2 regions of the Paenibacillus sp. FSL H3-0321 genome follow, and region 1 is predicted to be linked to the other one. Evidence: riboswitches for the same ligand, from Rfam matches in the RefSeq annotation. Region 1 holds a riboswitch; the other holds the start of a gene.
What was found. A riboswitch is a leader RNA that binds a small molecule or an ion and turns the genes downstream of it on or off. The one in region 1 is predicted to bind glycine.
Positions count from the first base shown of each region.

Region 2: another riboswitch for glycine. It lies ahead of MHI45_RS17820 (amino acid permease); the one in region 1 lies ahead of gcvT (glycine cleavage system aminomethyltransferase GcvT).

Region 1 covers NZ_JBBODH010000001.1:3,522,088-3,525,501, reverse strand. Annotated here, with positions in the region: gene gcvPA (aminomethyl-transferring glycine dehydrogenase subunit GcvPA) at 1-211, opposite strand, end outside; gene gcvT (glycine cleavage system aminomethyltransferase GcvT) at 208-1,332, opposite strand; glycine riboswitch at 1,571-1,667, opposite strand; gene gcvH (glycine cleavage system protein GcvH) at 1,850-2,242, shown strand; gene MHI45_RS15600 (hypothetical protein) at 2,325-2,960, opposite strand; gene MHI45_RS15595 (flagellar motor protein MotB) at 3,030-3,414, opposite strand, start outside.
Region 2 covers NZ_JBBODH010000001.1:4,027,390-4,030,803, forward strand. Annotated here, with positions in the region: gene MHI45_RS17820 (amino acid permease) at 151-1,542, opposite strand; glycine riboswitch at 1,707-1,787, opposite strand; gene MHI45_RS17825 (AAA family ATPase) at 1,905-2,915, opposite strand; gene pnuC (nicotinamide riboside transporter PnuC) at 2,912-3,414, opposite strand, start outside.

The DNA of each region.
Region 1 (3,414 bases):
CGTGGGTATCGAAATTGGCATTTTTGTCGGCCAGCTCTTTCATATGGCGCAGCAAGGCGTATTCATCCAGCGCCTCCGACATCGGCATAGTTCCCTGATAACGGACGGCCTCGGGGATATCGGAGAACAGCTCCTCCATGGACTGAATTCCGACTGCTTCCATCATTTCGTTGCGGTCTTGTTCAGTCATTGGCAGATAACGGTGCTTCATTGCGGCTTCACTCCCTGGCTCTTTTTGTAGAATGGCGCTTTGACCACGACAGCCTTGAGCTGCTTGCCGCGGATCTCTACGTTTACCTCTGTGCCTATTTCACTGTAAGCTGCATCCAGCAGCGCAAGTCCGAGATTGCGTTTGAGTGTCGGTGACTGGGTGCCGGTGGTCACTTCACCGATCTTTACTCCATCCCCGTATACAGGGTAGTGGGAACGCGGAATGCCGCGGTCGATCATTTCCAGACCGACGAGGCGGCGGGGCAGACCGTCAGCCTTCTGCTTCACCAGCACATCACGGCCGATGAAATCTTCTTTGTCCAGCTTCACGAAGAACTGCACGCCTGCTTCCAGCGGCGTAATATCCGCCGACAGCTCCTGGCCGTACAGCGGCAGCTTGGCTTCAAAGCGCAGCGTGTCGCGTGCGCCAAGACCGGCTGGTGTCAAGCCGTGCGGAGACCCCGCTTCCAGCAGGCCGTTCCACAGCGCAGCCGCTGTATCCGGCGGCGCGTAGAGCTCGAATCCGTCCTCGCCGGTATATCCGGTGCGGGAGAGCAGAACGTTCACGCCGCACACCTCGGCGTTCTCGATGAAGTGGAAAGGCTTCAGCTCAGCAATGGGAGCCGCTGTAACTTTGGAGAGGATGGCCTCAGCCAGCGGGCCCTGCAGGGCGAGTAGAAGAGTCTCATCCGAGATGTTGCTCAGGCTGACGCCGCTGAATTCTGCGGTGAGATGCTTCTGCAGCCATTGAAAGTCCTTGTCGATGTTGGAGGCGTTCACGACAAGCATGTAACGCTCTTCGCCGAGGCGGTATACGAGCAAATCATCGACAACACCGCCGTTTGGATATAGAAGCAGCGTGTACTGCGCTCCACCGTCTGCCAGCTTGCTGACATCATTGGTCGTCATTTTTTGCAGGAAGGCTTCGGAGCCGCTGCCGCTAACCATGAATTCACCCATATGCGACACATCGAACAGTCCGGCTTGCCCGCGGACGGCCTCATGCTCCTTGACGATTCCTGTAAACTGCACCGGCAGCTCCCAGCCGCCGAAGTCAATGCATCTGGACTCCGCATAAGCAGAATAAAGGTCATAAAAAGGCGTTCTTTTCAAAGCGTTCATGTGCTCACTCCCTTGGTCTGATTACATGCAAGCCTAACGGGATTTCCTTTGCCGGCAGGGACGGAGTCCGTTTCTGCCCATTAAAAAAAAGGACAGGCGGAAGCCAAATATGCGCACGCGCATATTTGGCTTCCGCTCTGTCCTTTGTACCTGAGAGTTACCCTGCTGTGAACCCGGCAGGTTTCCCCGTTGGTGACCAGTACGCTGCAATAGCAGGGCCTGATGCTCTCCAGAGATGCGTCCGGCAAAGGTCCTTTTGCCTGAGAGATTCACCCCTTAGAGGGCTTACTCCTTCGGCGCCGTCTTCAAGAGACGGTCTCTCCCTATGCCATCATTCGCAAACCGTATAATTTTCTGCTGTCTCCATTAAACCGGGTATGGAGGTCCACTGTCAACAAAAAAACGTCAAAAAGATGACAAATTTAAATTTCCTGTCAGTTATATTGACATTGAGCAGGACGATAACTTAGTCTATAACTAAATTTACAACTCCAATTCGGAAATGAGGCGGCTTGAAATGAGTGAAGTGCTAGATAACCTGCTGTACAGCGAAGAGCATGAATGGGCGCAGCAGGGCGAAGGACGTTTAATACGTGTTGGGATTACGGATCATGCCCAGCATTTACTAGGCGATATCGTATTTGTGGAATTTCCTGAAGTTGGATCGGCTATTTCTGCCGGGGACAGCGTGGGCAGCATTGAATCCGTGAAGACGGTTTCCGAATTATATTCACCGGTATCGGGAACGGTGACCAAGATTAACGATGCACTGGAGAACAGTCCGGAGCTGATTAACGATCAGCCGTACAGCGGGGGCTGGATTTTTGAACTGGAGATCGAAGGCGAGTATGCCGAAGCCGTATCGGGACTGCTGGACGCAGCCGCTTACCGTGAACGGGTTGGGGAATAGCAATTGGTTTTGTGAAAAATTTATTAAAGACGGATTTCGCGCATTAGCTGCACTAATGTGAGAAGTCTGTCTTTTTGCGCTTTCAGCGGCTTGGAAAATCTGCAAGTCCCGGATAAAAATGTGGAGCCATCCGCCACAAGAGGGGCAGCAGTGCAAGGCTAATCAGGACGAATAAACAGCATAAAAGGATAAATCTGTAGATTTTGCGAGGGGGTGCAGCCGGTCTGAGCACAAAGTAATAAACGCCGATAGAGTAAAAGGGATACAGCAGGACAGCTGCCATGGCCATGCAGACAAAAAAGGTCATCTCACCGGCTGAGCTGGGGATCATTGTGTCCGGGTAATACACGGGATCAAGCTGCAAAAAGATAACCAAAAGTGGCACATAAGCGAAAAACAGGTGCAGAAAAAAGCAGCGGATGCGTCCGTTGTCGGCCAGACCGTAGAGCATCCACCAGACTCCCAGCCAGGGCAAGGCAAAAGCGCCGCCCGCAAGCAAAAAACGAACGGCGATTTGAATCAGCTTGCTTAGCGGATACACATTGGCTTGTTCGCCCCAGAAAAGGGAGTACGACGAGAGTAAAAGGAAATAAGCCATGCCCCCAACGAAGAACGTAATGATTCCCTGGAGAAACGTGGTAACCAATAGCGAGACTAGTAGACGCAGATTTTTTAAAAATCGGGCGGGATCAGGTGGTGTTCCGTTTAGAGTTTCCATACCTATTCAGACTCCTTTAGAAGCAAATGTAACCTTTCATCATCTGCTGTTCTGGGCTGATAGGCGGAATTATTCTTCGTCTTGAAGCTGCCGCAGCACGATTAGCTCGACGCGGCGGTTTTTCTGTTTTCCAAGCAGCGTAGTATTGTCGGCAGCAGGCCGGGTATCGGCATAGCCGGCATACTGGAAGGTATCCGGATCCAGTCTTTCATTGTCGAGGAAGAAACGCAGGATGGAGAGTGCCCGCGCGCCTGACAGCTCCCAGTTGTCGTTATAGCGCGAGCCAACCGACACCGGGGTATTGTCGGTATGTCCCTCGATGCTGATGGATGCGCCTATGCCGCGGAACAGGCCTGAGAGCTGGCGGAGTGCAGGGAATGCAGGTGCTTTCAGCTCGGCTTTGCCGGCATCGAACAGGAACCGGTCGCTAAGCGTAATGGCAATGCCCTGTGGT
Region 2 (3,414 bases), 510 kb from region 1:
CCTTATAAACAAAATTATGTCCATTTTCATTTATAAGAATAACTGCCGGAATTGCTTCTTGAAAGGTGATATTGAAGAATTTCAATTTTTTTGCCTAAAAAATAACTAAGGCCTGAGGCAATCCCCTTTTCTATTAAAAGAATGATCGGGTCAGGCATCCATGGGATGTGATTCTGTACTGATTATTTTGCTGCTTCTTTCCCGCTTTCTCCGATTCGTCGAATACAAAACAAATAATAAAATAAACCATAACGGCGTCAATAATAAGGCCGGACGTGTTTCTTCAGCAAACAGCATAATAATGAGTATGATTGCAAACAACGCTAGGACTACATAATTAATAAATGGGGTGAACGGGGCTTTGAATTTTGACTTCGCCTGCAATTCCGGCTTTGTTTTCTTATACCGCAAATGACAGATCAGAACGATACCCCAAACCCAGATGAAACAAATGGCACTGATGGTTGTCACGATTCCAAAAGCAGTCTCCGGAATCAGCTTACTCAAAAGAGCTCCCACAGATAACACAAGCGTGGAGATGAAGAGCGCATTGCTTGGGACATGATTTCTATTCAGCTTTGCAAAATTGGCTGGAGCCTGGTCATTCCTGCTCAAATTATATAGAATCCGGCTTGTTGAGAACATTCCGCTGTTACAGGCAGACGCGGCTGAAGTCAATACGACAAAGTTAATAATTCCAGCAGCAATCGGTATCCCCACCAAACTAAACGTTTTAACAAAAGGACTTTCTGCCGGATTTAGTTCCGTCCATGCGTTGATGCATAACAAGGCGATAATGGCACCCACGTAGAAAAATAGAATTCTTAAAGGAATTTTATTAATAGCCGATGGGATGGTTTTTTCTGGATTGGATGTTTCGGCTGCCGATACCCCCACCAATTCCACACCGACAAAGGCAAACACAACCATTTGGAAGGAAAGTAGGAACCCTGAAACCCCGTTCGGGAATATCCCCCCATGTGCCCAAATATTACTGACAGTAACCGTTCCGTTAGCCGTTTTGAATCCAATCACCAGCAGGATTGCCCCGATAACAATCAACGCCAGAATAGTCACTACCTTGATTAATGCAAACCAAAACTCCAATTCGCCAAAACTTTTTACAGTTAATAAATTGAGTCCTAATAAAATGATCAAACAAATGACGGCAGGGATCCATTGCGGGATATCAAACCAATATTGTACATATACGCCAACAGCTATAATATCCGCCATAGCCGTCATGATCCAACAAAACCAATAGGTCCATCCGGTTACAAATGCTGCGCGCGGTCCAAGATAATCTTCAGCGATGTCTGTAAAAGATTGATAACCCGCTTTTGACAACAGAAGTTCTCCCAAGGCCCTCATAACAAAAAACACGGCAATACCGACGATTAAATAAGCAAAGATGATGGATGGTCCTGCGAGTTGTATAGCTTTACCTGATCCTAAAAACAATCCGGTCCCGATGGTGCCGCCAATTGCAATGAGCTGAACATGCCGATTCTCTAAATCTCTCTTTAGTTCTTGTGGTGCCATGTGAAACTCCCCCTCTAAATCTAAATATTTCTTTGTGAAATGATGAACAAGTAAAAATGACAATAAAAAAAGAGACTGGATGCGCTCCAATCTCACGGTCATAAGAATATTAAATAAAATACATTCATCATTCTGACGCTTATCAGAATAACAAATGAATTATCCAGTACTCTTCTGTCCTTTTGCCTGAGATTGTGAACCCTTCGGCGCCGGGGAATCCCCACGGTCTCTCCAGAAGCTGCTCCTGCTATAGTGTGATCCATAGCATTCATAGCTTAGAAATTATTTGATTATAGGATCATAACTTCATTTAAATATTTTTCAATACTAATCATAGTCAAAAGTTTTGTCAATAACATTAATTACCACCGTGCTTCGCCAAAATAATTATGATAGGGCTTGAACGTTGCCAGCACTTCGTCTACCTTACCCATTCGTTCCTCCAGGCTTCCCCGAAGTGTGATGTAGGGAATCCGCCGCGCCTTCAAATCCGCAATAATTTGCTTATGGAAAATATGCCGCTTCTGATTCCCGCTGCGGTCCCATGTATCCTCGTAAGGAATGTCGTCGTCGCACAGGAAAAAAAGGTCATACCGCTGTGCATTTTCCAGGGCGATCCGGGTTAAGCGTTCAGGGGCCCGGCCGTGGTAATCCAGGGCAAACATATAAGTCGTGATCGCATTGGTATCGACAAAAAGATATTTATCCGCTTGCAGTAAAGCCCGCTCTTCCCGCTCCATATGGCCGACAGCAATTTCATCGAACGCCTCCAAGCCAATTCGGCGGTCCACCTGATGCTCCGTCCAATAGTCGCGCCCGTATTCGCTCGCATAGGTTGTGCGATACCGCCGGGCCAACGCTTCGGTGATCGTGGATTTGCCGGTAGACATCGCTCCCACAAAAACCACTTTTGTTATTAAATCCCGATACACGCTATCGCTCACATATTGCCGGTACTTGTAAGGATCCGAACGGACCATGGTAGCTGAAACCGGTACCTGCCCGCGAGCTTCATCCACCCGCCGGTCTACTGCGCCCAAAGCGATGCTCATATGCTCTCCGTAAAACTCGCTGGAGTAGAAATGCGTCACTTGCTCGCCTTTCAGTAACCCCAGAATATATTGCTCCTCCCTTATCTCATGCTCCCGGTCGTTCGAATACCCGTCCGGACCGTCCCAGGCTTCAATCACCCGCACCGCCGGGTAGAGCTTGCGAATCCAGTTGGCCCGGATTTGCAGCGGGATCGGGGTCACCGTCGTCTCATAGATCACTACAATCAGTTCGTCGACCTCTTGCAGCGCCGTCTCGAACATGAACTGATGCCCTTTATGCAGCGGGGCAAACTTTCCGAGCGTTAAGCCTAATCTCTTCATGCTGATACCTCCCTAGCGCCCTTGTTCCAATTGTAGTAGCCGTATACAGCGTTAACCAGATACGCGCTCCACATGACGATCATCAGCAGGCCTTCACCGCTCCCCTCTAGCATTCGAATTACCCACAGCAGAACCGTGAACATATTGAGGACAATATAGACCAGCCATTGTTCCTTGAATCTTCGAACCATTAATAGAGTGGCGACAACGGACAACACCGTCGTAATGGCATCAATATAAGGCGAATTCTGCCCCGGTATGAACGATAGACCCAGGCCCAGCAGCAGGCTGCCTAATACGCAGACCGCCCCCACAAGGAGCAGACGCTTGAGCTCCAGCTGACGCATGGACAGCTTGCCATCAGTCCGGTTATTTTTCCACATATAGAAGCCGACCACATTCATAGGAACAAAGAACAGCAGATTTAGCATAACCTCTCCAAACAAACCGTTGACGTAAGCCAAGTACGCATAACCAATGGTATTGTACATGCCAAACA